2 regions of the Pseudomonas sp. TE24901 genome follow, and region 1 is predicted to be linked to the other one. Evidence: riboswitches for the same ligand, from Rfam matches in the RefSeq annotation. Region 1 holds a riboswitch; the other holds the start of a gene.

Region 1 (15,289 bases):
GTAGAGCAACTCCAGGTAGTCGCCGCTGTTTTTCATCAGCACCGCCACCGCATCGCCGGGCCCCAGCCCGTGCTGGTCCACCAGGCAGGCGGCGCGTTGGCGGGCATGGGCGGCGAAGGCGGCGTAGTCGGCGGTTTGCCGCGTACCGTCGAACAGCGCAGGGCGTTGGGGGTCGCGGCGTTGGGTGTCATGCAGCCAGTTGGCAATGTTCATGGTTCAGCAACGCCGCGCATGGAGGACCGAGGCATAGTTGGCGACCGCCATCCCGCCCATGTTGAACACCAGACCGAACTCGGGGTTGGGCACGGCCAGGCCGATGGGTTCGCCGGTCAATTGGCGGAACGCCAGGGCATGCATCGATACCCCGGTGGCCCCCACCGGATGCCCCTTGGCCTTGAGGCCACCGGACAGGTTCACCGGCAAGCGCCCGCCGGCGCGCACTACGCCGCTGTCGAGCACGCGATGGCCCTCGCCTTTGGGCGCCAGACCCATGGCTTCATAGATCAGCAATTCGGCGATGGTGAAGCAGTCATGCACCTCGGCAAAGCTCAGGTCGGCCAGGGTGATGTTCGCCCCGCGCAACGCTGCGTGGATCGCCCGCTGCGGGCCTTCAAACGCGAGAATGTCGCGCTGGGCGATGGGCAGGCAGTCGTTGACCTGGGTCATCGCGCAGATCTGCACGTCACGGCGAAAGGCACGGGCGCGCTTGGGCGAGGCCAGGATGATGGCGGCGGCGCCGTCGCTGATCAGCGAGCAGTCAGTGAGGCGCAGGGAGTCGGCCACAAACGGGTTGCTCGGCGACACGTTGTTGCAATGCTCGAAATCCATCACCCGGTGCATCTGCGCCAGCGGGTTGGCCATGGCATTGGAGTGGTTCTTGGTGGCGATGGCCGCCATCGACGCCAGCGGGCAGTGATAGCGCTCCGCGTATTGTCGGGCCGCACGGCCAAACAGCTGCGGAAAACTCAGGCCGGCTTCTGCCGGGTCATTCTGGTAGCCGGCGCCGGCCAGGGCCTGAGTGACGGCCGCCGTGGAGGTGTGGGTCATCTTTTCGGCACCGACCACCAGCACCAACTCGGCGCTGCCGGACAGGATCGCGTTCACCCCGGCCTGGATCGCCGCCGAGCCGGATGCACAGGCGTTTTCGCAGCGCGTGGCCGGCTTGAAGCGCAGCCCCGGGTCGGCCTGCAGCAGCAGAGAAGAGGCAAAGCCGTCAGGCACCAGCCCCGCGTTGAAATGCCCGAGGAACACCGCATCGATCTGCGCGGCATCGATGGCCGCATCCACCAGGGCTTCACGGGTGACTTGCACGATCAGGTCTTCAAGGGTGGTGCCTTCCAGGCGACCAAAACGCGAATGACCGGCGGCAACAATGGAGACGCTTTGAGCAGTCATAATCAATTTCTTCTGTTTTTGGTGCGTACATTCCCTACAATGCCCCACCACTGGTCGCTCGCCAATTCGTGTAACTACTTACACGGATAAGTAGCCTCCAGGTGAGAAAAACAACGAGGCAGGATGCCTGATGACCGTGTTTACCCGGCAATTTCCCGACATCGAACGCCTGGCGTTCCAACGCTCCCCCGCACCGCAGCTGGTGACCAGTCACCGCGTGATGGTCGACTGCAATGAAGCCTTCCTGCAGTTGTTCGGCTACCCGCGCGAGGCCCTGCTCAACCAGTTGACCCTGTTGATCTACCCGTCCCAGGCCGACTACCACGCCATCGGCAAGCGCAGCCACGACTGGCTGCTCGACAGCGACAACGGTTTCTACTCCGACGAGCGTTTCATGCAGCACAAAAACGGTGAAGTGTTCTGGGCCAAGTCCCATGGCTACACCCTCACGCCCGAGGACCCGTTCAAGCTGATGATCTGGCACTTCGAACGCCTGGACCGCGCCCACCAGGGCACCGGCGACCTCACGCCACGGGAGCGGGAAATCGCCCTGTTGATCGTCAACGGCTACAAGTCCAAGGAAATCGCCCTGCGCCTGGCGATCTCCCATCGTACGGTGGAAGTGCACCGCGCGCGGCTGATGAAGAAGCTGCAGGCCAAGACGGTGGTGGAGCTGGTGTCGAAGATCATTCCGACCAACTGATAGAGCTGAACATCAAGCGCGGGTGAACGCCGTTGACGGTTTTTTCATGTTTGGCCCTCTATGATGCAGCCCTTCGTTGGGGAGTAACCGGCTTCTGACCCGTTCAGAAGCGTTCGTATCAACATATTCGGCAACCTGCCGTGGTACGAACACCGTTGTGGTTGGTGAGACCAGCGACATATCCATGCCAGAAGTCGGGCGTGTGGGTGTGTCGTTGACTCATGCAGCCCGACTGGAAGCCTGACCGTGAACCCCATTTCCCTGATTCTTCTCGCCCTGGCCATGTCCACGGACGCCTTTGCGGCGGCCATTGGCAAAGGCTCCAGCCTGCACAAACCACGCCTGACCGAAGCCCTGCGCGCCGGCCTGATCTTTGGTGTGATCGAGGCCATCACGCCGATGATCGGCTGGGCCATCGGCCACGCTGCCACTCGTTGGGTTGAACAGTGGGACCACTGGATCGCCTTTACCCTGCTGGTCGCGCTGGGCCTGCACATGATCTACAACGGGTTCAAGGCCGAGGATGAAGAGGTCGAGAAACCGACCCAGCATTCATTCATGATCCTGGCCGTGACGGCGTTTGCCACCAGCATCGATGCCCTGGCCGTGGGCGTGGGCCTGGCATTTGTCGACGTGAATATCCTGGTGGCCGCAGCGGCCATTGGCCTGGCGACCATGACCATGGTCACGATCGGCATGATGCTCGGGCGTGTGCTGGGCACGGTGGTGGGCAAGCGCGCCGAGATGGTCGGTGGTGTGGTGCTGATGCTGGTGGGTGCGACGATTTTGTATGAGCACTTGTCGGCCTGAACCAAACACATAACAGGTGTGGGAGCGGCGGTGCGACGATTCGACTTGCTCGCGAATACGGTGGATCAGGTGACAAATCTGTGACTGATACACCGTATTCGCGAGCAAGCCCGCTCCCACAAAAAGCATTTCCCACTCGCTCAAATCAGGCCGCGTGGCTTTCCTTTTTCAGGCTCTGCATGTCGATGACGAAGCGGTATTTCACATCGCCCTTGAGCATCCGCTCATAAGCTTCGTTGATGCCCTGGATATCGATCATCTCGATGTCCGAGACGATCTTGTGCTTGGCGCAGAAGTCGAGCATGTCCTGGGTTTCCTGGATGCCGCCGATCAACGAACCCGCCAGGCTGCGGCGCTTGAAAATCAGGTTGAACACCGCCGGCGACGGGTGTGGGCTGTCGGGTGCGCCAACGAGGGTCATGGTGCCGTCGCGCTTGAGCAGGCTGATGAACGCATCAAGGTTGTGCGGCGCGGCGACGGTGTTGAGGATGAAGTCCAGGCTGTTGGCAACCTTGGCCATTTCGTCCGAGTTCTTTGACACCACCACCTGGTCGGCGCCCAGGCGCAGGCCGTCTTCGCGTTTGTTGGGCGAGGTGGTGAACAGCGTGACGTGGGCGCCCATGGCATGGGCGATTTTCACCGCCATGTGGCCCAGGCCGCCAAGGCCGACCACGCCGACCTTCTTGCCCGGGCCGACCTTCCAGTGGTGCAGCGGCGAATAGGTGGTGATACCGGCGCAGAGCAACGGTGCCACGGCCGCCAGGTTGGCATCGCCGTGGGAGATGCGCAGCACGAATTGTTCCTTGACCACGATGTTGTCCGAGTAACCCCCGAAGGTGTTCTCACCCCCGAACATCGGTCCGTTGTAGGTGCCGGTAAAGCCGTTTTCGCAGTACTGCTCTTCGCCCTCGGCGCAGGATGCGCAGTGCTGGCAACTGTCGACCATGCAACCGACACCGGCCAGGTCGCCCACTTTGAACTTCTTCACATTGGCGCCCACCGCCGTGACGCGGCCGACGATTTCATGGCCCGGTACCGAGGGGTACAGGGTGTTGTTCCATTCGTTGCGCACGGTGTGCAGGTCGGAGTGGCAGACCCCACAGAAGAGAATGTCGATCTGTACGTCATCAGCCCCCGGCGCGCGGCGCTCGAAGGTGTAGGGCTTGAGGGAATCCTTGGCGTTCTGGGCGGCGTAGCTGTAAGTCTTGGCCATTTCGTTCACCTGTGTGATCTGACGTTGGAGGTCAGTGGACCAGCATAGACGCTGAACCGTTCAACCGAGCACATCCGTACAAGCCCTTCGTCCGGTTTGGCGCAATAGTGCGACGTAATGCTTTCACCCCACCCTCCCAGGAGTTTTCCATGAGCACATTCGTTGCCAAAGACGGTACGCAGATCTACTTCAAGGATTGGGGCAGCGGCAAGCCCGTGCTGTTCAGCCACGGCTGGCCGCTGGATGCCGATATGTGGGAATACCAGATGGAATACCTGAGCAGCCGGGGTTTTCGCACCATCGCGTTCGACCGTCGCGGCTTCGGGCGTTCGGACCAGCCGTGGACCGGCAACGACTACAACACCTTCGCCGATGACATCGCCCAGTTGATCGAACACCTGGACCTCAAGGACGTGACCCTGGTGGGCTTCTCCATGGGCGGCGGCGACGTGGCGCGCTACATCGCCCGCCACGGCAGCGCCCGCGTGGCCGGCCTGGTATTGCTGGGCGCGGTTACCCCGCTGTTCGGCCAGAAACCGGATTACCCACAAGGCGTGCCCACCGCCGTGTTCGACGGCATCAAGGCCGGGTTGCTCAAGGACCGCGCGCAGTTCATCGCCGACTTCAACACGCCGTTCTTCGGGATCAACAAGGGCCAGACCGTCTCCGCCGGCGTGTTGACCCAGACCTTGCAAATCGCTTTGCAGGCCTCGCTCAAGTCCACGGTGGATTGCGTCACTGCGTTCTCCGAGACGGACTTCCGCCCGGACATGGCGAAGATCGACGTGCCAACCCTGGTGATTCACGGCGATGGCGACCAGATCGTGCCGTTCGAGACCACCGGCAAGGCCGCCGCCGAGCTGATCAAGGGCGCCCAGTTGAAGGTCTACAAGGATGCGCCGCATGGTTTTGCGGTCACCCATACCCAAGCGCTGAACGAAGACCTGCTGGCCTTCCTGAACCGCTGATCCCCTGCCGCCACGGTGCATCTGATGCACCACGGCGATCTTGTAGTGAGCGAGCTTGCTCGCGCTGGGTGGCGCAGCCGCCCTAATCCCTGCCACCGCGGTGTACCTGATGCACCGCGGCGCGGGGCAAGCCCGCTCACTACAAGCTGGGTGTCACACGCCGATGCCGGTAAACGCCGCGACGATTTCATCGATCACCACCCGCACCCGTGCGGTGTGGCGCAGGTCAGCGTGGGTCACCAGCCAGACGTCATAAGGCAAGGTCCGGGTCCGCTCGGGCCAGACGCGCACCAGCCCGTCGCGCTCGCCGGTGTCCACTGGCAATTCACCCAGGCCAATACCGGCGGCGATGGAACGGCGCACCAACAGGCTGGACCCCACCGCCGCCACAATGCGCCCACGTCCCAGCGGCTCGTTGACCAGCGCCAGGTCTTTCTGGCTGTGCAGGTGCGGGTGATAGACCACCAGGTCGTGGCCTTCAAACACGCTGCCCGGTTCAGGCACGCCGTGACGGTCGATGTAACCCTGGGACGCAAACAACCCCACCGGCCAGCGAGCGATGCGCCGGGCAAGCAGGTCGGGGTTTTCCGGGCGGGTGTTGCGCACGGCAATATCGGCTTCGCGCTTGGCCAGGCTGAGGATCTGGGTGGTGGCGTCCAACTGCACGCGCACGTCGGGGTGCTTGTCGTGCAGGCAGGCGATGGCCGGGATCAGGAAGTCGATGGCCAGGGAATCGGTGGTGCTGACCCGCACGGTGCCGGTCAGGCGGTCATCCAGGCCCTGGATCTGGCGCTCAAGTTCAATCGCCGAGCGCTCCATCTTTTCCACCGACAGCAGGGCCGCCTCGCCCACCGCCGTCAGCGCATAGCCTTCGGACGTGCGCAAAAACAACGTCGCGTTCAAGGACTTTTCCAGGGCATTGACCCGTCGACCGACCGTCGCCTGGTCCACCCCCAACACCCGTGCGGCCCCGCGTAAGGTCGACTCGCGGCACACCGCCAGGAACACCCGCGCATCATCCCAGTTCATATACACCTCCCACGATGCATATATGCATCAGTGGCTTGCCAAATCGCAGCATTATTGCATCAAAGATCGCCGTTATGCTGGGCGCCATGGAAACACCACTGAATCAATGACCGCGCCTTGCGGTCCCACCCCATACGTTCACCGTTACAGGATTCGCACCATGACCCTGCCAGCACAGATGACCCTGATTGAAATCACCACCCCGGGCGGCCCCGAGGTACTCAAGCCACGTCAGCAGCCCGTGCCCTCCCCGGCACCGGGCGAAATCCTGATTCGCGTGCACGCCGCCGGGGTCAACCGCCCCGACGCCTTGCAACGCGCCGGCACCTACCCGATGCGCCCCGGCATGAGCCCGTTTCCTGGGCTGGAAGTGGCCGGCGAAGTGGTGGCGTTGGGCGAAGGTGTCAGTGCATACGCGATTGGCGACAAGGTCTGCGCCCTGACCAACGGCGGTGGCTATGCGCAATTCTGCGCGGTACCGGCCGGCCAGGCCCTGCCCGTTCCCGACGGGATGGACTGGGTACACGCGGCCGCAATCCCGGAAACCTTCTTCACCGTCTGGGCCAACCTGTTCGGCTTGGGTGGCGCGCACAAAGGCCAGCGCGTGCTGATCCACGGCGGCACCAGCGGTATCGGCACCACCGCCTTGATGCTGTGCCGCGAGCTGGGCATCCAGGCCTTTGCCACGGCCGGCAGCGAAGATAAATGCGCGGCCATCCGTGCCCTGGGCGGCGAGGCCATCAATTACCGCGAGCAGGATTTTGCCGAGGTCATCGCCCAGAAAACCGAGGGCCAGGGCGTGAATGTGATCCTCGACATCATGGGTGGCTCCTACTTCAACAACAACCTCAAGGCCCTGGCCATGGACGGCCGGCTGGTGATGCTGGGCTTCCTCGGCGGTGCCCGGGCCAATGACGTGGACCTGCTGACCATCCTCGGCAAGCGCGCAGTCGTTACCGGTTCACTGCTGCGCCCGCGCACCGGCGAGGAAAAAGCGGCAATTGCCGCCCAGCTGCGTGAGCACGTATGGCCGCTGCTGTCGGCCGGACGCTGCCTGCCGATGATCGACCAGGTGTTCGACTACACCGCGGCCGACCAGGCGCATGCGCGGATGGAAGGTGGGGATCACATCGGCAAGATTGTGTTGCGGGTTATCTAACACCACCGTCACCCACCTGTGGGAGCGGGCTTGCTCGCGAAAGCACCCTATCAGTCACTCAATCACCGACTGATCCACCGCCTTCGCGAGCAAGCCCGCTCCCACATTGTTTTGAACATCTGTGCTTCTACAGGTAGGCGGGATAATCGGTATACCCCTGCTCCGAGCCCCCGTACATCCCTTCCACCCGCAGTGGATTCAACGGCCAGCCATTGAACAGCCGCTGCGGCAGGTCCGGGTTGGCGATGAACGGGCGACCAAAGCCGATCAAGTCCGCCAGCCCCGCCTCGACCAACCGCGCACCGCGCTCGGCGGTGTAGCGGCCGGCGTAGATGATCCGCCCGCTGAAGGTATCGCGCACATCACGGCGGAACGTGTCCGGCAGTTCCGGGGCATTGTCCCAGTCGGCTTCGGCGATGGACACGTAGGCGATTCCCGCCGCCTCCAACACCTTGATCGCTTCGAGGTAGGTGTAATGCGGGTCCTCTTCCACCAGGCCGATGTACACGCGGTCCTGGTCGGTGCCGCTGAACAAGGGCGAGAACCGCACGCCCAGGCGCTGCGGGCCGACCACCTCACTCACGGCAGCGACGATTTCACGCAGGAAACGCAGGCGGTTGTGCACCGAGCCGCCGTATTCGTCGTCACGGGTGTTGGCGTGCGCCGAAATGAATTGGTTGACCAGGTAGCCGTTGGCCGAATGAATCTCCACACCGTCAAAACCCGCCGCCATCGCGTTGCGTGCGGCCTCGGCATACAGGCGGACCAAGTCCTTGACCTCCTCAGTCCTTAGCGCGCGAGGAACCGGCGGTTGCACCAACTCCCCGGCCCCCGGCGCGGTTTCGATAAAGGCTTTGACCTGCTGGGGCTGGAGAGCCGACGGCGCCACTGGGGCCGCTCCCTCTGGCTGCAGGCCGTGGTGAGACACGCGCCCCACATGCCACAGCTGGGCAAAGATCACCCCGCCTTCGCTATGCACGGCATCCGTGACCTTACGCCAGCCCCCGACCTGCTCCGGCGTGTAGATGCCCGGCGTCCAGGCGTAGCCCTGGCCACGGGGTTCGATCTGCGTGCCTTCACTGACCATAAAGCCCGCCGTGGCGCGCTGGCGGTAATACTGCGCCATCAGGTCGGTGGCGATATCACCGGGTTGGGCGCTGCGTTGGCGGGTCAGCGGCGGCAGCACAATACGATTGCGCAAGGTATGGCCGCCCAGCGTGACCGGGGTGCTTAAAATGGGGTCTGTCATGGGAGGTTTTCCAAATCCTGGACGAGCAAAAGCATTGGCGACTCCTGGGAGTCGCCAATCAATAAGGGGATTAATTAAATTACGCGGTGAGTTTGAGCAGGGCCTTGGCCACGTCACTGGAGCTGCCAGGGTTTTGCCCGGTTACCAACGTGCCGTCCACGATCACGAAGGATTGCCAGTCAGCGCCCTTCTCGTACAGGCCGCCCAGTTTCTTGAATTCGTCCTCCACCAGGAACGGCACCACATCGGTCAGTTCCACGGCGGCTTCTTCCGAGTTGGAGAACCCGGTCACGCGACGGCCCTTGACCAGCGGCTCACCGTTGGCGGCCTTGACATGGCGCAACGCACCCGGCGCGTGGCACACGAAACCGATAGGCTTGCCGGCCCGCTCGAACGCCTCGATCAGGGCGATGGAGGTGGGCGATTCGGCCAGGTCCCACAGCGGGCCGTGGCCGCCGGGGTAAAACACCGTGTCGAAGTCGGCAGCCTTGACCGTGTCCAGCTTCACGCTGTTGGCCAGGGCCTGTTGCGCAGCCGGGTCGGCGGCGAAGCGGTGGGTCTGTTCGGTCTGGAAGTCCGGCAGGTCGCTGACCGGGTCCAGCGGCGGCTGGCCACCGGCTGGGGATGCCAGCACGATCTGGGCACCGGCGTCCTTGAACGCGTAATAGGGTGCAGCAAACTCTTCAAGCCAGAAGCCGGTCTTGCGGCCGGTGTCTCCCAACTGATCGTGAGAGGTCAATACCATCAATACTTTCATTGTCGAGTGCCTCGGGATGAGTGTGGGTTGAAGCTTAGGAGCCGGGGGGTGTTGCCACAACGTCATATCCGCAAGGTTTTCGGACATGCCCGATGGCAGTTGCCGTTTGCCCACCCGCCGCCGACAATCCCCTCCTTGCCATGCCCCTTGGAGAATAACGATGCACAGTGTTGCGCTGCTGGTTTACCCAAATTTCGAATGCCTGAGCCTCAGCGTGGCCTCGGTGTTCGAATGCGCGAACCTGTTGCAGGGCGAGCCGGCCTACGAATTCCACCTGGTGTCGGAAAACGGCGGCGCGGTGATGACGTCCCAGGGTTTCTCGGTGAATACCACGCCGATTCGGCCACAGGGCTATGACACATTGATCGTCGGCGGCTACATGGAGTTCCGCCTGCCGGAGGCCAGCCTGCTGGAGCAGGTCAAGGCCGCTTCGGCCCAGTCGCGGCGCGTGGCCTCGCTGTGCATGGGCATTTTCGTGCTGGCCGACGCCGGCCTGCTGGAAGGCAAGCGCACCACCACCCACTGGATCCACGCGCCGGCCTTTCGCAAGCGTTATCCGCATATCCAGTTGGAAGAAGACAAGTTGTTCGTGGTGGATGGCCAGGTGTGGACCGGGGCCGGCATGAGCGCCGGCGTGGACCTGGCACTGGCCATGGTGGAGAACGACCTGGGCCACGACCTCGCCCGGCGCATCGCACGCAAACTAGTGATCGCCCAGCGTCGGGGCAGCGAGCAGTCGCAGGTGTCGGCCCTGCTGGAACTGGACCCCAGGTCCGACCGCGTGCAACTGGCCCTGGCCTATGCCCGCGAGAACCTCACCCACGACCTGTCGGTGGACGCCCTGGCCGATGTGGCGCGCTTGAGCCCACGCCAGTTCAGCCGGGTGTTCCGCGAGGAAACCGGGCAGACGCCGGCCAAGGCCATCGAGTCGCTGCGGGTGGAAGCCGCCCGGGTGCTGATGGAAACCAGCCGCCACCCGGTCGAGGTGGTGGCCCGCGAAACCGGCTTCGGTGATCGCGAGCGCATGCGTCAGGCCTTCCTGCGGGCCTTCGGGCAACCGCCCCAGGCCATGCAGCAGGTGTTCAGGAGCTAGAACGCCTAGCGGCAGTGGTAAGGGCTTTCGCTCTTGAGTTCTTCGCCGGTGTGAAAGTCGCGGATGGTCACCGTGGCTTTCGGGAAGTTGCTGCAGAACGCGTTGCGCGAGGAGTAGATCGCACTGCCATGGCTGGTCATTACCATCTTGATCGGCTGCCCATTGGCGTCCACCGCCGTGACGTTGTAATCGCCGGACATCGTCACGCAACCGCCCAGGGTCAACAACATCGCGGCACTGACAAGCATTTTTGGCAAAGGGAACAAGCTCATTTCGCTTCCTTGTGAAATTCAGGGCCAGAGCGGCCGACGAGTCTAGGAGCTAACAAGCTCGGCTAAGTTCAACCTTATCGTCAACCCTCTCCCGGCTGGTAGCCGAACAGCGACTTCACCTCCAGGTAATCCTCCAGGCCGAACACCCCCCACTCGCGCCCGTTGCCCGATTGTTTGTAGCCACCGAACGGCGCGCCGTTGTCGGCCTTGCTGCCATTGAGATGAACCATACCAGTGCGCAAGCGCCGTGCCACGGCCTGCGCCCGTTCCAGGCTGCCGGCACTGACATAGCCCGACAGACCATAGGGGCTGTCATTGGCGAGGGCGATGGCGTGTTCTTCGCTGTCATAGGGGATGATCACCAGCACCGGGCCGAACACTTCCTCACGGGCGATGGGCGAGTTCGGGTCGACATCTGCGAATACCGTCGGCCTTGCGTAGAACCCGGTGGTCATACCTTCGGGCCGCCCCACGCCGCCGCACACCGGTGCAATGTCCACGCTACCCAGCAACGCCTGTACCCGTTCGAACTGCGCCTGGTTGGCCAAGGGGCCCATGGCGCTCGCTGGGTGGCTGTCGACAAAGCAGATGCCAGCAGCGACGTCCCGGGCAATCGCCACCGCACGGGCCTGCAAGGCACGGGGCACCAGCATGCGCGTCGGCGCATTGCACGACTGCCCGCTGTTGCGAAAACAACTGCTCACGCCATGGCGCACAGCGGCGTCCAGATCAGCATCGGCCAGGATCAGGTTGGCCGACTTGCCGCCCAATTCCTGGGACACCCGCTTGACCGTATCCGCCGCTGCCTTCGCCACCGCAATGCCCGCACCGGTGGAACCGGTGAACGACACCATGTCGATACCGGCATGCCGAGCGATGCCGTCCCCGAGGGTCGGCCCATCACCATTGACCAGGTTGAATACCCCCTTGGGCACGCCGGCCTGATGCAGGATGTCCGCCAGCAACATGGCCGACAGCGGTGCTTTTTCACTCGGCTTGAGTACCATGCTGCACCCTGCCGCCAGGGCCGGGGCGAGCTTGCAGGTGAGCTGGTTGAGCGGCCAGTTCCACGGCGTGATCAAACCGCACACGCCGATCGGCTCGCGGCTGATCAGCGTGCTGCCGTGGAGTTGGTCAAAGGCATAGTCCTTGAGTACCTCATGGGCGCGCTGCAAATGGCCCAGACCTGCCGGGACGTGCGCGCTGCGGGCCAGGGACAACGGTGCGCCCATCTCCTGGTGCACACACTGCGCCAGCGTTTCGCTGTGTTGGCGGTAGCCGTCGATGATGGCCGCCAGCAGGTCCAGGCGCTGTTCGCGGGACCACTGCGCGTAGCCGTTGAATCCTCGCCTGGCCGCCGTCACGGCACGGTCAAGGTCGACGGTAGTGCCCAGGCTGATGGTCGCGATGGTGCGTTCGGTGGAGGGATTGATCACCGGCAAGGTTTCACCGCCCGACGGTTTGACCCAGGCACCGTCAATATAGAAATCCAGGCTGTTCATCGGGTGGCCTCAAGGGCGTGGCCCAAGGTGTTGAAAACCAGCGCGACCTGTTCTTCGTCGATGATCAACGGTGGCGACAGCACGATGTTTTCCCCGGAAGCCCGTACCAGCACACCGGCGTCGAAACAGCGCTGCGCCACCTCGCCCGCCCTGGCGCCCGGGGCACCGTCGCGGGGTTTGAGTTCGACGGCACACAGCAAGCCGATGGCGCGCACGTCCTGCACCCACGGGTTATCACGCAACCCCAGTGCGGTGCGCTGCCACAGCGGCGCAATCTGCTGCACACGGGCATTGATGCCCAGTGCCCCATGCACCTCCAGGGTGGCCAAACCGGCCGCGCAGGCCAGCGGATGGGCGGAATAGGTGTAGCCATGCATCAGCTCGATGGCCTGTTCCGGGCCTTGCATGAAAGCCTCATACACCGTGCCGCTGACCAGCACACCGCCCATGGGCACGGCACCGTTGGTGAGCCCTTTGGCCAGGCACATCAGGTCTGGCGTCACACCGAACGCCTGGGCGGCGAACGAATGCCCCACGCGCCCGAAGCCGGTGATGACCTCGTCGAAAATCAGCAACAATCCATGGCGATCACACAGCTCGCGCAGCTTTTGCAGGTAGCCCAGTGGCGGTGCATACACACCACCGGAACCGGTGACCGGCTCGACAATCACCGCCGCCACAGTGGCCGGGTCGTGGACCTCCAGCAGTTGCAGCAGCGCATCGGCATAGTGCGCACCCTGCTCCGGCTGACCGGCGCTGAACCGCGAACCCGCGTCATAGGGCAACGGCAAGTGCGCCACGTCACCGAGCAACGGGCCGAAATCACGTTTCTGCCGGCCGATCCCTGACACCGACAACCCGCCAAACCCCATGCCGTGATAGCCCTTGGCACGGCCGATTAACTTGGTCCTGCGGCAATCGCCCCGGGCCTGGTGGTAGGCACGGGCGATCTTCAGCGCAGTGTCCACCGCTTCGGAACCGGAGTTGGTGAAAAACACCTTGTCCAGGCCGGCCGGGGCCGTGGCCACCAGGCGATCGGCCAGGGTCAGCGCGGCCGGGTGGCTCATCTTGAACGAGGACACAAAATCCAGGCGCCCCGCCGCTTCACGAATCGCCTCGACGATCTGCGCCTGGCCATGCCCGGCATTGACGCACCACAGCCCGGCCATGGCATCCAGCACCTGGCGGCCTTCAGGCGTGGTGTAGTGCATGCCGGCCGCGCGGTCGAACAGCATCGGCTGGCGATTGAACGGGCGCATCGCAGTAAACGGGGCCCACAGGGATGAGGTCATGAGGTGTACTCCTTAAAGCTGGATGCGCGACCCGCTCAGGGTCGGACGTTGCAGGCTGCCGGCGTTGGTGTTGACGCCACGGTCGAAGCGCAGACGACCGTCCTGCAGACGGCAGCTGACATGGTCACCGAAGGCCGTTTCGACAAAACGCCAATCCATGATCAGCGCCCCCTCGGTGGACCAGCGTGCCTGGGCGATCACCGGGGTCTGTTCCGGCTGGTATTGGTGGTGCAGGTAGTTACCGGTAAGGCTGGTGAGCGTCTCCAGCGGCTGCTGGAAACCGGCGCGCACGTGGTGAGTGCCGCGATGATCCACCAGGGTGAAATCGCAGTGATCGCCCTGGAAATCAAAGGCGATTTCGCGCACGCCGTCTTCGTTTGGCTCCATGGCGAAACGGCCTTGCAAGCCCTGGCTGGCCGGCGAAGTTTTCAAACCCTGCAAGCTCGGCAAACGCAGGCCGTCGATCAGCGCCTCCAGTTGTGCCTGGCTGGCCTGGGCATCAATGGCCGTGCGGCCCAACGCCGGGAACAGGTGCTGCCACAGCGCCGCATGCAAGCGTTTCTCCCCCAGGCGCAGGCCACTGGTGAAGACAATCACCGTGTCCTGGTCCGGCAGTACCATGCAGTGCTGGCCAAACACGCCCGAGGCGTAATAGCCGCCGTGCTCGGTCATCCACCACTGGTAGCCGTAGCCTTCGCGCTGGGCCTCATTGGCCTTGTTCTTGTCACGCGGCAGGTATTGCTTGCCGTCGAACTCGCCCATCCACACGTCTTCCACCTGGTTACGCGTGGCATCGGCCACCCAGTGTGGCGATAACAGCTGGCGCCCCTGCCACTGGCCCCGGTTGAGGTGCAGCACGCCGAATTTCAGCGAGTCTTCACTGGTGCAGCTCAGGCCATTGCCCCCCGAGTTGAAACCACCCGGGGCCAGGTCCCACTCCAGGTGGTCAAGCCCCAAGTCATCGAGCACGCGCTCCTGCAACAGCGCCTGCATCGTTTGCCCGGTGACTTGGGTCACGATGGCCGACAACATGAAACTCGACGCGCTGCTGTAGATGAATGACTGACCCGGTGGCTCATCCACCGGCTCATTGAGGAATGCCTCGACCCAACTGCTCTGCAGGTTGCGCCAGTCGCCGCCGGAGATTCCGCGAGAGTGACCGGTGCGCATAGTCAGCAGGTCTTCCACGGTCATTGCCGCAAGGTTGGCGCTGATGGGCTGCGGGCAGAGTTCGGGGAAGAAGCTGACCACCTTGGCATCCAGGCTCAGGCGGCCGTCGTCGATCAACAGGCCGATGGCGGTGGCGGTCCAGCTCTTGGTTGCCGAATGCTGCACGTGCAAGCGATGGGCCGAATAGGGCTGCCAATAGGCCTCGACCACCACGGCGCCTTGGCGATACAGCAGGAAACTGTGCAGTTCAAGGCCGATATCGGCGACGGCCTGGAGGAAGTCGACAACACCGGCGGGATCGACGCCACGGTCGGCGGGCAAGGCCCTTGGCAGCGGGATGTAGGTCATGATGGGTCCTCGAAAATGTTTTTATATTTCAAATAATGCAGATAAAGATTTATTCGCAGCGGCCCAGATGTATTTGAGCCCTCTATAATTCAGAATTTCCGGGTATCCTTGCCCTCCCTGTCACAGGAACGATCACGCGCCATGTCCCCACTCACTTCGCTGCAGACCAAAGTCGCCGGTCAGATCCTGGCCGCCATCACCAGCGGTGACCTGCAACCCGGTTTGCACCTCAAGGAAGTGGAGCTGGCCCAGCGCCTGGGCGTATCGCGCTCGCCGATCCGCAGCGCGCTGGTGTACCTGGCCGAACAGAAGGCCATCGAGCCGCTGCC
Region 2 (15,289 bases), on a different contig from region 1:
GCAACGGTGCGCGCGTGGAAAGGTGCAGCGTCAGCTCGTCTAGCAAGCCATCGAGCCATTCTTCAAAAGCAAACGGCTGGTGACGCTGGCGCATTTTCAGCAATCCCAGGGACTGGGCGCCGATCTGGGGGAAATATTGCTGCAGGCCGTCGAGCAGGCGTTCGAGGAAACGGCCAGGGTCGTTATCCCGGGGGCTCAGCCCCAGCCACAGGCTTTGCCAGTGGGCCGGCAGGCCCTGGCAGAACTCAACCGCCAACGAACTCTTGCCGAACCCCGCTGGCGCGCTGACCAGCAGCAAGCGCCCCTCCAGCCCCGCACTCAGGCGCTCGCACAGGCGAGGCCGCAGCACGTAGCCGTCAGGCAGCGGTGGCCTGAAAAAGCGTGCTTCCAGGGGCGGAATCACGACGCTTGCAGGCCCTGGGATTCGGGACAGATCAGTCATCGCCGGGCTCTTGTAGAAGGCTGTTGTCGGCATTGCAGATGTCCGCAGACTAGCGGTAAAAGCGGCGGGTTTGTAGATCTTTGCAACATTTGCCTGAAAAAGAACTGCGACAAAAAATCTCAACACAAACAAATGTGGGAGCTGGGCTTGCCCGCGATGCAGCCACCTCGGTCTGTCAGACCTACCGAGGTGATGCTATCGCAGGCAAGCCAGCTCCCACACAAGCCCAGCTTCTACATTGGCGAATTATCGCGGGTTAGCGGACGCCATCCTGGCGCAGGGCCGCCGGGGTGAAGTCGCTGGTGGTGGCGGTGAAGCCGAAGTCATAGGCCTGTTTCTCTTCGTTCTTCATGCCCAGGGCCAGGTAGCGGCCGGACTGCAGGTCGTAGAGGGTTTCCAGGGCGTACCACGGCACTTGCTTGTCGTAGTAGTTCTCGGCATGGGCTTCGGCGACGCGCCACAGTTGGCCACGGCCATCGTAATGGTCGATCACCGCGGCTTGCCAGGTGTCTTCGTCGATGAAGAAGTCACGCTTGGCGTAGATGTGACGCTGACCTTCCTTCAAGGTGGCGACCACGTGCCAGACGCGGCGCAACTCGTAACGCGCCAGGTCCTGGTTGATGTGACCGGCCTTGATGATGTCGGCGTACTTGAGCTTCGGATCGTCGATCTTGTAGCTGTTGGAGGCGATGTAGATTTCTTTCTTGCCTTCCAGCTTCCAGTCGTAGCGGTCCGGTGCGCCGTTGTACATGTCGAGGTTGTCGGAAGTACGCAGGCCGTCGGCGGCAGTACCCGGGCCATCATACGACACTTGCGGCGCCCGGCGCACACGGCGCTGGCCGGCGTTGTAGACCCACGCCGAACGCGGCTCCTTCACCTGGTCCAGGGTTTCGTGCACCAGCAGCACGCCACCGGCCAGGCGGGCCGGCGCGGTCACTTGCTGCTTGAAGTAGAACAGCACGTTGCCCGGGTTTTTCGGGTCAAAGTCTTTCATCTTGTCGCGGAACACGAACTGGTCTTTGAAATACACCAGGCTGAAGGAGCCGTTGGTTTGCGGCGTGGCCTGGGTTACCAGGCGGGTTACGCTGCCACCGCGATAACGGGTGATGTGGTTCCAGATGACCTCCACGCCGCTTTTTGGAATCGGGAACGGTACGGCGGTTTCGAAATTCTCCAGGCCGTTGCCGCCCGACACCAGGTTAGTGGTGGTGGCGTTCTTCTTGATGGCCGCGAACACATCCGCCGGCACGGTGGCGCCGCGATGGGTCGGGTAGACCGGCATCTTGAAGGTGTCCGGGTAGCGCTTGAACATTGCGTACTGCCCCGGCGCCAGCTTGTCTTTGTACTGTTCGACGTTTGCCGCGGTGATGGTGAACTGCGGTTGTTCACTGGCGTAAGGGTTGGCCAGGAAACCACGGGCGTCGACAGCGCCAGCGTTGGTCGGCAGCGGCGACCACTTCGGAATGGTGCCCGCCGCGTTACCGGCCATTTCAGCGCCCATCGGCGTCAGGGTCGTGCCCAGCTTGGCGGCTTCATCCGCCGACACTGCCGCCATGACGTTGCTCGCCAGGATCGACAGCCCAAGCACACCCACGTGCAACAGACTTTTGGTTATTTTCATGTTCTGGTCTTCCTGAAATACAGACTGCAAAAAGAGTGTGTGCTTAGAAGTTCACGCCGAAGCTCAGGGCGACAAAGTCGCGGTCATTCACGGTGCTGTAGTCGCCGCCGAAGAAGTTGGTGTAGTTCAGGCTGGCGGTGTAGGTGTTCTGGTATTCCGCATCCAGACCCAGGCTGACCGCTTTACGACCTTCTTCGAAGTTGGCACCAGGACCTGGCGAATAACCCTTGACGTCATGGGACCAGGCAACGCTCGGCTTGAGGTTCACACCGGCGAACACATCCGGGTATTCCCAGATGGCACGACCACGGTAGCCCCACGAGGTGGACGTGGTGAAACCGTCGTTGTTGCAGTTGGCGGAGACGTTGCTGGCATCGGCTCCCGGGCCTGCACCGGCGACAGTCCGCCCGTTGAGCGTCGGGCAGAAACCATTGGGCAAGGTGCCAGGGCCGAACACTGGATCGCGGCCATAACGCACATCATTTTTGCTTTCCAGGCCACCCACGTGAGTAACCCCGACTTCGCCCACCAGCGTAAGGCGGCTGGCGCCCATGACCTGATCGAAGAAGTGCGTAAAGGTCGTCTGGAACTGGGTGATTTCCTTGCGGTTGTAGCCGTGGAGCAGTTGGCCCGGCGAGCCTTTGATGATCGACGCATCACCCAGGCCTGGCAAAGGCGTAACACCGGCATACAGGATGTCAGTGGAGCTGATTTGAACCGGCGCATTCGGGCGATAGCTCAACTCACCACTCCAGGCGGTGCCGGTAGGTAGCGTGGTGGAGAAACTCAGGCCATAGAGGCGAATATCTTCCGGGTATTCCATGAAGTACCGGGAGTTACCCGCCACGACCAACGGTGCCAATTGGCCCAACGGTGCCGCACTGTTGAACGCCGCCTGGGAAGCCGCTTGCGCGCTGAAGATCGGCGCACGGCTGTGGTAGTTCATGAAGTACGCGCCGAACTCGGTGTCCAGTGGTTCGAAGTTGTAATGCAGCGCCGCGCCCCACTGGCCGCTGTCACGCGCATCGTCGTCGCCACCGCGACGCACCAAGACGCCTTCGTTGTTGATGTCTACGCCACGGGCAGCCAGTGCCGGCAGGAATGCCGTCGGGATGGTCGAGCGCTTGTTCAAGACACGCAGGTTGTTGTTGCAACCGTCGGACACGATATCGGGCTGCGAGAAGAACGTGCCGCAGTTGTCGGTCACCGTCTGGTCCCATTCCAGCTGGTAAAACGCCTCGGCCGACAGGTTGTCGGTGAGGGTTTGCGACACATAGAACATGTTGACCGGAATCAGGCCTTCCTTGATCTCGGCCCCCGGGCGACGGAATGCGGACACGTCGATCGGGTTGATGGAGTTGATGCCGCCGCCGATGAAGGTACTTTCACCCCAGCTCACCACCTGCTTGCCGAAACGCACGTTGCCCGGCAAATCGGCAATGTTGTAGTTGTGGTAGATGAACGCGTCGAGGATCTGCCCGCCAGAAGACTTGGCGCCTTCCTTGCGGTTGTTGTCGCTGATGTCCTTGAACGGACGGCTTTCGTCCTTGAGTTCGAAGTCGTACCAGTACTTGCCGCGCACAAACACGCCGGTGTCGCCGTATTTCAGTTCCAGGTCATGAATGCCCTTGAAGATCTTCGAGAACGTCTCCCCGCGCTTGAAGTTCAAGTGGCCGTCATCGGAGGTCTGGGACAGGCCCTTGCCGCCGTTGTTGACCCCGATCAGATCCTGGTTGGGTTTGGCCGTCGACCAGCTCGCCCCCACCGACAGGGAGGAGTCAAAGCTGCCTTCGATTTCACCGATGTTGAAACTGACGCCGAATGCGGGCCCGGCGAGCGTAGAAGCGAGACTGACGGCCAAGGGCAGTCTTGCCCGGCGCCAGAACTGGTTTACTGAGGTCATCGACGCTACTCCATGTGCATTATTGTTATGGCAGTGAGCTTTTTCTTACAGATGCATGTAACGGCCGGAATACAACGATTCCAATGCCGGACGGCAACCGAGCCCCCATGGCCCGAAGCGCAACATCCTTGAAAAACTCTGGGAAGGACTATAGCCAGCAGGGGGTATCGCTTGATCCCTCTAAAGTGTGATTTGCATCACCGACCCGTCTGCCGCAACCCTTTCGCCATGCCGACAAAGGTCGGCGGGGCAAGGATGGCTGAAAATCGGCAAATCACAAGTGAAGGCGCCAGATAGAGCATTGCCGCGCCCGAACGGGCGCGGCGGAAAGCATCACAGGGTGGACAGGAACGTACTGTTGTTGGCCTGCCATTCGATGATGTCGATGCGGATACGTTTTTTGTCGAGCTTTCCTACGCTGGTCTTGGGAATTTCAGTAACAACCGCGATCTGGCTCGGAATCGCCCACTTGCTCAGGTGGCCCAATTCAACGAAGGGCTTGAGGTGTTCCTTGAGCTCCCGCGCACCTATCACATGGCCATCACGCACCACCAGCAAGGCAAACGGACGCTCGCCCCACTGCGGATCGGCAATGCCCACCACCGCTACTTCGCGTACCGCCGGGTGTCGGCTGACCAGGTCTTCCAGGGCCAGGGACGAGATCCACTCCCCGCCCGTCTTGATCACATCCTTGATGCGGTCACGGATATCGATCACGCCAAATGCATCCAACGTGGCCACGTCACCGGTGTGCATCCAGCCGCCTTCCCACAGCTCGGCGCCCTTCTGAGGCTCGTTGAAATAACCTTCGCTGAGCCACGGCGCCCGCAGTACCAGCTCGCCCTGGGACTCGCCATCAGCAGGCAGGAAGTTGCCGTCAGCGTCGATGATTGCCGCCTCCACCAGCGGCCCGGGCACACCGGCCTTGATGCGGTAGGTGGTGCGTTCATCCTCGGTGCCGGCCATCAGCTCTTCATTGAGGTGGGCACAGGACACCAGCGGCCCGGTCTCGGACATACCGTACGCGGCCGTCAGCTGAATCCCACGGGCCTTGGAGGCTTCGTACAAGGTCCGATTGAGCGCACTGCCGCCAATCACGATTTTCCAACCGCCAAAATCCACGCCCTGGGCTGCCTTGGCATTGAGCACCATCTGCAGGATGGTCGGCACGCAGTGGGAAAACGTGACCTTTTCCTTGCGCCACAGCTCCACTAGGTACTCGGGGTCGTAGCGGCCGGGGTAGACCTGCTTCAAGCCAAGCATGGTCGCCACATACGGCAGGCCCCAGGCGTGTACGTGGAACATAGGCGTGATCGGCATGTACACGTCGTTGGTGCCCAACAGGCGCACGCTGTCGACGCTGCCCATGATCGTCGCCACGCCCATGGTGTGCAGGACCAGTTGGCGGTGGGTGAAGTACACGCCCTTGGGGTTGCCGGTGGTGCCAGTGGTGTAGAAGGTGGTGGCGACCGAGTTTTCGTCAAAATCCTGGAAGTCGTACGAGGGGCTGGCGGCGGACAGCAGGGTTTCGTACTCGCCCACCAGGCCTGGCAGCTCGGCGGTCTTGGCGTCACCGTCGGTGAGCAGCAAGGTCTTGTCGACGGTCGTCAGGTGCCCGGCAATCGCCTGGTAGAGCCCCACGAACTCGCTGTTGACCAGCACGAAGCGGTCTTCGGCGTGGTTCATGGTGTAGAGGATCTGTTCCGGCGACAGGCGCACGTTGATGGTGTGGATCACCGCGCCGATCATCGGGATGGCGAACATGCATTCGAGGTAGCGATGGCTGTCCCAATCCATCACTGCCACGGTATCGCCGGCCTTCACCCCGGCCTCGGTCAGCACATTGGCCAGTCGGGCCACCCGCTCGATCAGGGTGGGGTAGGTGTAGCGCAGTTTGTCGCGGTAGATGATTTCCCGGGTTTTCTCGTAGCGGGTCCCGGACATCAACAGGCGTTTGATCAACAGCGGGTATTGGTACGCGCCTTCGGCGGGTGGGATAACACGGGTCTGCAACATACGAATCCCTTATCTGACTGCACGGTCTTGGCTTGAAGACTTGCACTTTAGAGACCTTATGTTTCAGCCAAATCAGCCAAAGGAATGATTTGCAGCGCCCAATGAATGCTAGCTTTGAGCCATTACCGATACCTTACACAGATCCAATGTGGGAGCGGGCTTGCTCGCGAATGCGGTGTGTCAGGCAATACCTTCATTGCTGATCCACCGTATTCGCGAGCAAGCCCGCTCCCACATTTGGACTGTGCTCATCCAGAGATATCGTTTACTTCATGCTGGTAAACGCCAGCTTCACCCCAATCGCAATCAGCACCGCGCCCATGGTGCGGTCAAACCAGTGGCCCATGCGGGCAAAGCCGGCGCGCACGCGCTGCTGGCTGAACAGCATGGCCACCAGGCAGAACCACAGCGCTGTCGCCACCGCCAGGTACACGCCGTAACCGGCCTGGATCGCCAGCGGGGTGTGCGGGTTGATCACCACCGTGAACAGCGACAGGAAGAACAGCGTGGCCTTGGGATTCAAGCCGTTGGTCACGAAGCCTGCGGTAAACGCGCCGCGCGGGGTGCGCTCGCCCGCTTCGCGGTGCAACTCGCCTTCGACCGGTGGTTTGGCGGGCTGCGCACGCAGGGCCTTGAAGCCGATGTACAGCAGGTACGCCGCGGCCGCCCATTTGAGTGCGTTGAACAGCACGATGGACTGGGACACGATCAAGCCAATGCCAAGCAACGAGTAACCCACATGCAGAAAAATCGCCGACCCCACACCCAGGGCTGTCCAGGTTCCGGCGCGACGGCCGTGGGTCACACTTTCACGCACCACCACGGCGAAATCCGGGCCGGGGCTGGCCACCGCCAACAAGTGAATCAAGGCTACGGTCAAAAACTCGGCGACGTACATGCTCACTCCATTAAGTAACTGATTATTTCATCTGATAGGCTCCGGAGATTACGCCTTCAAACCCTGTCGCAAAAGGTACAGTTGATGACGAACAATCGCCGTGCGGTCTTCCTTGATCACCCTTCCCTGGACCTGGGGGACCTTGACCTCAGCGAGCTGCGAGACAGCTTCAGCGAGTTGCAGTTGTACACGGATACCACGCCACAGAACGTGGTTGAACGGGTGCAAGGCGCCCACGTCGTCATCAGCAACAAGATCGCCCTCAGCACCGACACCCTGGCGGCCTGCCCGGAACTCAAGCTGATCCTGGTGTCGGCCACCGGCACCAACAACGTCGACCTCGACGCCGCCCGCGCGCACGGCATCACCGTGAGCAATTGCCAGGGCTACGGCACGCCGTCGGTGGCGCAGCACACGCTCATGCTGTTGCTCAACCTGGCCACGCGCTTGAAGGACTACCAGCGGGATGTCAGCGCCGGCAAATGGCAACAAGCCAAGCAGTTCTGCCTGCTGGACCACCCGATTGTCGAGTTGGAAGGCAAGACCCTCGGCCTGCTCGGCCACGGCGAGTTGGGCGGCGCGGTAGCGCGCCTGGCTGAGGCCTTCGGCATGCGCGTGCTGCTCGGTGCGATTCCGGGGCGCCCTGCCCGCGCCGATCGCGTGCCGTTGGATGAGTTGCTGGCCCAAGTGGACGCGCTGACCCTGCACTGCCCGCTCAACGAACACACCCGCGACTTTATCGGCGCCCGTGAACTGGCGTTGCTCAAGCCTGGCGCGTTTGTGGTCAATACCGCACGCGGCGGCTTGATCAACGAACAGGCGCTGGCCGATGCGTTGCGCAGCGGTCACCTGGGCGGCGCGGCCACCGATGTGCTGAGCGTGGAGCCGCCGGTCAATGGCAACCCACTGCTGGCCGACGACATCCCCCGACTGATCGTCACCCCGCACAACGCCTGGGGCAGTCGCGAAGCACGTCAGCGCATCGTCGGCCAACTGGCGGAAAACGCCCGGGGCTTTTTCAGCGGCGCACCGTTGCGCGTCGTGAGTTGATAAACTGCGCCCCTTTTCAAGGAGCAGACCATGGATCCGCGCAGTGAAGTACTGCTTCGTCAGGCCGAACTTTTTCAAGGCAACCTGCTGCTGGTCGGGTTGCCTGCCGACGACTTGCTGGGCCGCCTGCCCAATGCCCACGGCTGGAGCTGGCACGCGGGCGACCAGGCAGCCCTGGACGCACGCTTCCCCGAGCGCAGCCAATTCGGCGTAAACGTGCCCGACCGTGCGTTCGATGCCGCCGTGATTTTCCTGCCCAAATCCAAGGACCTCACCGACTACCTGCTCAACGCCGTGGCCGCACGCCTGCCCGGCGCCGAGCTGTTTCTGGTAGGGGAGAAAAAGGCCGGCATCGAAAGCGCCGCCAAACAGATGATCCCGTTTGGCAAGCCACGCAAGCTGGATAACGCGCGGCACTGCCAGTTGTGGCAAGTCACCGTGGCCAATGCCCCGCACGCGGTCGAACTGGAAAGCCTGGCCCAGGTGTTCGATGTGCCGCTGGCCGAAGGCCCCCTCAAGGTGGTCAGCCTGCCCGGCGTGTTCAGCCACGGGCGACTGGATCGCGGCACCGAATTGCTGTTGGAACACTTGGACAAGCTGCCCAGCGGCCACCTGTTGGACTTCGGTTGCGGCGCCGGCGTGCTGGGGGCTGCGGTCAAACGTCGCTACCCGCACAACAGCGTGACCCTGCTCGATGTGGATGCCTTCGCCGCCGCCAGCAGCCGCCTGACGCTGGCTGCCAATGGTCTGGAAGCCGAGGTGCTGACCGGTGACGGAATCGACGCCGCGCCAATGGGTTTGAACGCGATTTTGAGCAACCCGCCGTTCCATGTCGGGGTGCACACGGATTATTTCGCTACGGAAAATCTGCTGCGAAAAGCGGCGAAACACCTGGCAAAAGGCGGCGAACTTCGCCTGGTTGCCAACAGCTTCCTCAAGTACCAACCGCTGATCGAAGAGCATCTGGGCGTGTGCGCAATCAAGGCCGAAGGCAATGGTTTCCGCATTTACCGTGCCAAGCGCGGCTGACGGGCGTTTGAAAAAGAAGGCTTGCCGAATGGGTTTTGCCTAGGCAGAATCCGCTCCGTCCTAGGGGAGTAGTCTCCCACGAGCGCCACGCTCGTCCGGCATACGTCAACATACTTGGTCAGCAGACCATGGCGTATGCGACCCAGGAGTCCGCACAGACGGACCGGGGTTTGACAAGACCTATGACACGCACACCTTACCCGGGGCGGGAAGGCTGTACGTGTCATAGCCGTGTCGACCCGCCCCTGGAAACCTACCTGATGCTGGATTCATTACTCGTACCTACCGCAATCGTTGCCTTGGCCGAAATCGGCGACAAGACGCAACTGCTCGCGCTCATCCTTGCCGCACGCTTTCGCAAGCCCTGGCCGATCATCGCCGGCATCGTCGCCGCGACCCTGGCCAACCATGCGGCGGCCGGTGCCGTGGGGGCCTGGTTCGGAAGCTTCTTCTCGGATGCGGTGCTGCATTGGATCCTCGCGGCGAGTTTCTGCGCCACGGCCTTGTGGACCCTGGTACCCGACAAGCTCGACGATGACGAAGCCAGCACCACGCGCAAATTCGGGCCGTTCCTGACCACGTTGATTGCGTTCTTCCTGGCGGAAATCGGTGACAAGACGCAGATCGCTACGGTGATGCTGGCGGCGCAGTACCCGGAGTTGTGGCTGGTGATCATCGGCACCACCCTGGGCATGCTGATTGCCAACGTGCCGGTGGTATTGGCGGGGAATTTCGCGGCGGAGAAACTGCCGCTGACCTTGATTCGCCGACTGGCAGCCACGGCGTTCTTTATCCTGGCCGTGGTGGCGGTGTACAAGGCCATGCAGAGCAGCGGCTGGATCTAGATCTGTAAACCCAATCCAATGTGGGAGCTGGCTTGTCGGGTCGCCGCATCGCTGCGATGCAGGCGACTCGGTCTAACAGATGAACCGAGCCGATGCTATCGCAGCGGTGCGGCGATCCGACAAGCCAGCTCCCACATTTGGATCATCAGCGAACCTGGAGCATCAGGATTTTTTGGCCTGCTGGTACAGCGGCATCACTTTTGGAATCGCGGCTTGCAACGAAGCGATTCGGCTGTCGGAAGCCGGGTGTGTGCTCATGAACTCAGGAGGCGCGCCTTCCGAAGCCTTGGCCATCTTGTTCCACAAGGTAATCGCTGCATTCGGGTTGTAGCCGGCACGAGCGGACAACTCCAAACCAATCAAGTCAGCTTCGTTTTCATTGGCGCGACTGTTGGGCAAGGTCATGCCGTACTGAACGGCTGCATCACCGAGTGCCATGCTGTTCTGACCCAGGCCAAAGATCGCGGCAGCACCCTGCTTGGCCATCTCGATACCGTATGCCTTGGACATGGCTTCACGGCTGTGCTCGCGCAAGGCGTGGGCGATTTCATGGCCCATTACCGCCGCCAACTCATCATCGGTCAGCTTGAGCGTTTCGATCAGCCCGCTATAGACAAAAATCTTGCCGCCTGGCCCGCAGTTGGCGTTGATCTCGTCACTCTTGATCAAGTTCACTTCCCATTGCCATTGCGCCGCATCCGGGCGGAAAGCCGGCACCTGGACAATCAAACGCTTGGCAATGGCCTGCACGCGTTTGGCATTGGCACTGGTCTTGTCGACAACGCCCTTGCCACTGGCCTCAGTCAACGTCTTTTGGTAGGACTGCGCGTACATCTGGTCGACTTCCTGGCTCGACAACATGCTGTACATATATTGCTTGCGCTCAACGCCTACTGCGCCGCCACTGGTGGTGTTGACCGCCTGGCAACCCGCCATGAGCAACGCCGCAACCAAACCACTTACCGCCCAAGACTTCTTCATGAACACGCTCCCTGAAAACATGCCGCGTATCGTAGGCGGTCAATTGTATTGGCGCCAGATACACCAGACGTGTAACCGCTGGATTTCGGATACATCCCACACCTTCACTGCGGCAGCGAAAGTCTCATTTGCGACACCCCGCACTATTTTGTAGGACAAGCCTTAAGCCTCCCGACCCCGTGGCCGATACAAAAAAGCAGCCAATCTCCCCCTGCGTCCGGAGCGTTCATGAAATTCAAGTCGATTCAGTTTTCTGTCGCGGCACTGACCGGGGCCATCGTGCTGAGCGTGGTCGCAGTACTGGTGCTCTACGCCTTGTTTGCCGGCGCACGCACCCAGGAAATGGTGCAGGAACGCACCCAGACGCAGTTCGAGCAAATCATCGAACAACGCCTCACCACCCTGGCGCAAACCCAGGCCACGCTGATCCAGCGTGAGTTGGAAGCGCCCCTGGTGACGGCCAAGGGCCTGGCCACCACCAATGCCCTGCTCGGCATGAAAGACGCCAAGGGCGAGCCGGCCCTGCAGATCGGCCGCGAACAGCTGATCGGCCTGCTGCATGAAACCGTGGTGCGCAACCCGAAGATCCTCGGCGCCTACATCGGCTGGGAACCCAACGCGATCGACCACAACGACGCCTCCTACATCAACAGCCCCATCGTCGGCATGGCCGCCGACGGCCGCTTCCTGCCGTGGTGGTACCGCAACGCCGATGGCAGCCTGGGCCTGGACAAGCTGGCCGACGTCAACGACCAGAACATCCTCTCCACCGGCGTGCGCGCCAGTGAGTACTACCTGTGTTCCAAGGAAACCAAGAAACCCTGCGCCATCGACCCCGCCCCTTATAAGGTGGGCAACGCCATGGTGATGCTGGCCTCGTTTATCGAACCGATCATGATCGATGGCACCTTCCAGGGCATCGTCGGCGCCGATCTGTCGGTGAACTTCATCCAGGAAATGCTCACCCGCGCCGACCAGAACCTCTACAACGGCGCTGGCGAACTGGCCCTGATCTCCAGCAACGGACGCCTGGTGGCCTATACCAAGGACGCCAGCAAGCTCGGTGAAAAAGCCTCCGACCTGCTCGACAGCAACGAACTGGCCAACCTCAGCCAACTGAAAGTCGGCGAAGTGCGCTACGACATCGACAAGGCACACGGGCACATCGAACTGTTCCTGCCGTTTAACATCGGCCAGGCCGAAGCCCGCTGGACCCTGATGCTGCAACTGCCGCTCAGCGCGGTGATGGCCGACTCGCAGAAGCTGCAAAGCGACCTGCAAGCCCAACGCAAGACCGACACCTTCGGCATGGCCATGGTCGGCCTGCTGATCGCCGGCATCGGCTTGCTGGTGATCTGGCTGGTGGGCCACGGTATCGCCCGCCCGCTCAAACAAATGGTGGCCATGCTCAACGATATCGCCCAGGGCGAAGGTGACCTGACCCGCCGCCTGACCAGCGATCGCGCCGATGAGCTGGGCGCGATTGCCAGCGGCTTCAATACCTTCCTGATCAAGCTTCAGGGCATGATCACCCAAGTGGTGAGTTCGGTGCAGAAGGTCAGCGACTCGTCGGAACATACCGCCGACATCGCGATTCGCACCAACCAGGGCGTGCATAAACAGATGGTGGAGATCGACCAGGTCGCGACCGCCGTGCATGAGATGACCGCCACTGCGCAAGACGTAGCACGCAATGCCACCCAGGCCGCTCAGGCCGCCAGCCATGCCGACCAGGCGGCGAGCCAGGGCATGCGCATCGTGCGCGACACCTCCACCTCCATCGGCGCCCTCGCCGAGGAAATCGGCAAGGCAGTGGGCGTGGTGCAAACCCTGGCCAAAGACAGCGAGAACATCAACGCCATCCTCACCGCGATCCGTGGGATTGCCGAGCAGACCAACCTGCTGGCGCTCAACGCCGCCATCGAGGCGGCGCGGGCCGGCGAGCAGGGCCGTGGTTTTGCCGTGGTGGCTGATGAAGTGCGCAACCTGGCGCAGAAAACCCAGAAGGCCACCGAAGAAATCCAGACCATGATCCAGCAGCTGCAACAAGGCACGCGGGACGTGGTGCGGGTGATGGAAGACAGCCAGAACCGCACCGATGAAAGCGTGCAACACGCGGCCAAGGCGGCCGAGGCGCTGGAGACGATCACTCAGGCGGTGTCGGTGATCAACGACATGAACACCCAGATCGCCAGCGCGGCTGAGGAGCAAAGCGCAGTGGCCGAGGACATCAACCGCAACGTGATCAATATCGGCCAAGTGGCCAATGAAGTGGCGGGCGGCGCGGATGAGTCCAGTGCGGCCAGTGCGGATTTGACCAAGTTGGCGGAGCAGCAGCGGCGGCTGATCAACCAGTTCAAAGTTTAAAGAGCTGCGGCGTTCATCAGGCCGCCTTCGCGAGCAAGCCCGCTCCCACATTTTGATCTGTGAACGCCTTCAAAATGTGGGAGCGGGCTTGCTCGCGAAGAGGCCAGAACAGACAACAGAGAAATTCAAGCCGGGGTCAGGCACTCCGGCCCATTGAGCTTGGGATCATTGACCATATTGGCCAACACCCGTTCGCGCAATGCGAAGGGCTCACTTGCCAGCAACGCTTGCAGCGCATGCAGCGGTGTCTCCGGGTTCAACCAGGCCTCCTGCCCCGCCGCATCCAGGATCAGCGGCCGCCGCTGGTTCTGCGCCGGCTGCGTCACCACCGCCGTGCTCAGCCACACTTGCTCCTGCACCGGGTAGGCTTCCCAGATCGCCGCAAAAAACAGCGTGGAGCCCTCCCCCGGGGTCAGCCAATACGGGCGCTTGCGCTGGGTACCGCGCCATTCGTAGAAGCCATTGGCGGGCAGCAGGCAACGGCGCTGGCGAAAGGCTTCGCGAAACATCGGTTGTTCGGCCAGGGTTTCGGCACGAGCGTGGGCGGGCGTGCGGGAAAGGTCCGTCAGCCACGGCGGCGTGAGGCCCCAGCGTGCACGGGCCAGGGTGCGCTGGCCGTCGATGGCGCGCTGAATCAGCACCGAATCATTCGGAGAAATATTCCACTGGGCCTGCTGGTCGGCCGGAAAGCCCGGCAAGGCGGCAAAGGCAGGGTTCCAGCGAAACAGGGCATAACGTCCACACATGGGGCAACACGACTCTTGGGTAAACCGAACAACAGCCTAACAGACCAGCACGTCGGGGAAGCTGTCGGGTTCATCGCCGGGCAGGGGTTGGGCACCGATATAAGCCGTGATCAGCTCGCGCGCGTAGACCGCACGGTCGTTATCCACTTCCAGGCCCAACAGCCCGAAAATCGGCAATTCCCCGGTGCCGCCGAGCAAATGCCGGCCCACCAGGTGCGCCTCGATGCCCTCGCTGGCGAGCATCTGTTGCAACAGCTCGCCCTCCATCAGGTTTTCCGGCTCGTAGATTCGCTGCATGGGCGTACCTGTCAGTCGTTTTCAGTACGGGTTTCAAGCATCCACTCTTCCCCATGCACCTGCAGATCGAAAATGATCGGCCGGCAACACACTTGGCAGTCCTCTATGTAGCGCTGATCACCACCGGAAAGGTCCACCGTTGTATCGACCGCTTCACCACAATAAGGACAATCGTACGTCGCGTTTTCCAGCATCGCAGCCTCCAAGGTGACTTGTGCGTATAATGGCCGGTCTATTTACAGGGCTATTTTCGGCCGAGCCCATTACTCGGGCCGCACCCTGGTATTTCCTTTACTTACCCTAGCCGTTTCTAACAAGAGAGCATGATGGGCGAATTCGATACCATCCGACCTTACAACGACAGCGAAGTCCCGGCAGTGCTGGCACGTCTGTTCAGTGACAAGGCCTTTCTGGACATCCTGACCCACTTCCGCTTCCCGCGCTTTGCCGGCGCCCTGGGCTGGCTGCTCAAGCCGATGATCGCCCGCAAACTACGCCGTGAGTTCGCCGGCGTCACCACCGTGGCCACGCTGCAGGACAAAGTCGAGTATTACGTCGACCACACCATCGACCGTGCGACCGACGGCGTGACCTACACCGGGGTCGAGCAGCTCAAGTCGGGCACCGCCTACCTGTTCCTCGCCAACCACCGCGACATCGTGATGGACCCGGCCTTCGTCAACTACGCCGTGTACCACGCCGGCCTGCCAACGCCGCGTATCGCCATCGGCGACAACCTGCTGCAAAAGCCGTTTGTCAGCGACCTGATGCGCCTGAACAAGAGCTTCATCGTGCACCGCTCGATCACCGGGCGAAAAGAGAAAATGGCGGCCTACCAGTTGCTGTCAGCCTATATCAACCACTCTATCCGCAATGACGGCGCGTCGATCTGGATCGCCCAGGCCGAAGGCCGTGCCAAGGATGGGGACGATCGCACTGAGTCGGCGATCCTCAAGATGTTCCACGTCAGCCGCAAGGACGAGCCGTTTGCCGAGGTGATCCAGTCGCTGAACCTGACGCCGGTGTCCATCAGCTACGAATACGACCCCTGCGATTCAGCCAAGGCCCGCGAGCTGTACATCCGCGCCACCACC

What was found. A riboswitch is a leader RNA that binds a small molecule or an ion and turns the genes downstream of it on or off. The one in region 1 is predicted to bind manganese.
Region 2: linked by a shared signal. The riboswitch ahead of ACVWVP_RS04895 (TMEM165/GDT1 family protein) and the one ahead of mntP (manganese efflux pump MntP) in region 1 are both predicted to bind manganese.

What each region holds. Positions count from the first base shown of each region.
Region 1 covers NZ_JBSSAF010000018.1:78,135-93,423, reverse strand. The annotation lists gene ACVWVP_RS27715 (class I adenylate-forming enzyme family protein) at 1-213, opposite strand, end outside; gene ACVWVP_RS27710 (acetyl-CoA acetyltransferase) at 217-1,395, opposite strand; gene ACVWVP_RS27705 (LuxR C-terminal-related transcriptional regulator) at 1,526-2,098, shown strand; yybP-ykoY riboswitch at 2,165-2,334, shown strand; gene mntP (manganese efflux pump MntP) at 2,345-2,908, shown strand; gene ACVWVP_RS27695 (NAD(P)-dependent alcohol dehydrogenase) at 3,054-4,121, opposite strand; gene ACVWVP_RS27690 (alpha/beta fold hydrolase) at 4,271-5,089, shown strand; gene ACVWVP_RS27685 (LysR family transcriptional regulator) at 5,243-6,118, opposite strand; gene ACVWVP_RS27680 (NAD(P)H-quinone oxidoreductase) at 6,279-7,277, shown strand; gene ACVWVP_RS27675 (alkene reductase) at 7,405-8,526, opposite strand; gene ACVWVP_RS27670 (type 1 glutamine amidotransferase domain-containing protein) at 8,606-9,283, opposite strand; gene ACVWVP_RS27665 (GlxA family transcriptional regulator) at 9,444-10,376, shown strand; gene ACVWVP_RS27660 (hypothetical protein) at 10,382-10,648, opposite strand; gene ACVWVP_RS27655 (aldehyde dehydrogenase family protein) at 10,729-12,150, opposite strand; gene ACVWVP_RS27650 (aminotransferase class III-fold pyridoxal phosphate-dependent enzyme) at 12,147-13,442, opposite strand; gene ACVWVP_RS27645 (serine hydrolase domain-containing protein) at 13,455-14,960, opposite strand; gene ACVWVP_RS27640 (FCD domain-containing protein) at 15,102-15,289, shown strand, end outside.
Region 2 covers NZ_JBSSAF010000002.1:246,347-261,635, reverse strand. The annotation lists gene ACVWVP_RS04930 (LuxR C-terminal-related transcriptional regulator) at 1-442, opposite strand, end outside; gene ACVWVP_RS04925 (DUF1329 domain-containing protein) at 699-2,063, opposite strand; gene ACVWVP_RS04920 (DUF1302 domain-containing protein) at 2,107-3,966, opposite strand; gene ACVWVP_RS04915 (fatty acid--CoA ligase) at 4,300-5,982, opposite strand; gene ACVWVP_RS04910 (LysE family translocator) at 6,248-6,880, opposite strand; gene ACVWVP_RS04905 (2-hydroxyacid dehydrogenase) at 6,965-7,930, shown strand; gene ACVWVP_RS04900 (methyltransferase) at 7,961-8,959, shown strand; yybP-ykoY riboswitch at 9,010-9,131, shown strand; gene ACVWVP_RS04895 (TMEM165/GDT1 family protein) at 9,220-9,804, shown strand; gene ACVWVP_RS04890 (M48 family metallopeptidase) at 9,967-10,785, opposite strand; partial or broken gene ACVWVP_RS04885 (HAMP domain-containing protein) at 11,014-12,294, shown strand; gene ACVWVP_RS04880 (methyl-accepting chemotaxis protein) at 12,310-13,152, shown strand; gene ACVWVP_RS04875 (SOS response-associated peptidase) at 13,278-13,898, opposite strand; gene ACVWVP_RS04870 (putative signal transducing protein) at 13,935-14,195, opposite strand; gene ACVWVP_RS04865 (CPXCG motif-containing cysteine-rich protein) at 14,207-14,389, opposite strand; gene ACVWVP_RS04860 (1-acyl-sn-glycerol-3-phosphate acyltransferase) at 14,522-15,289, shown strand, end outside.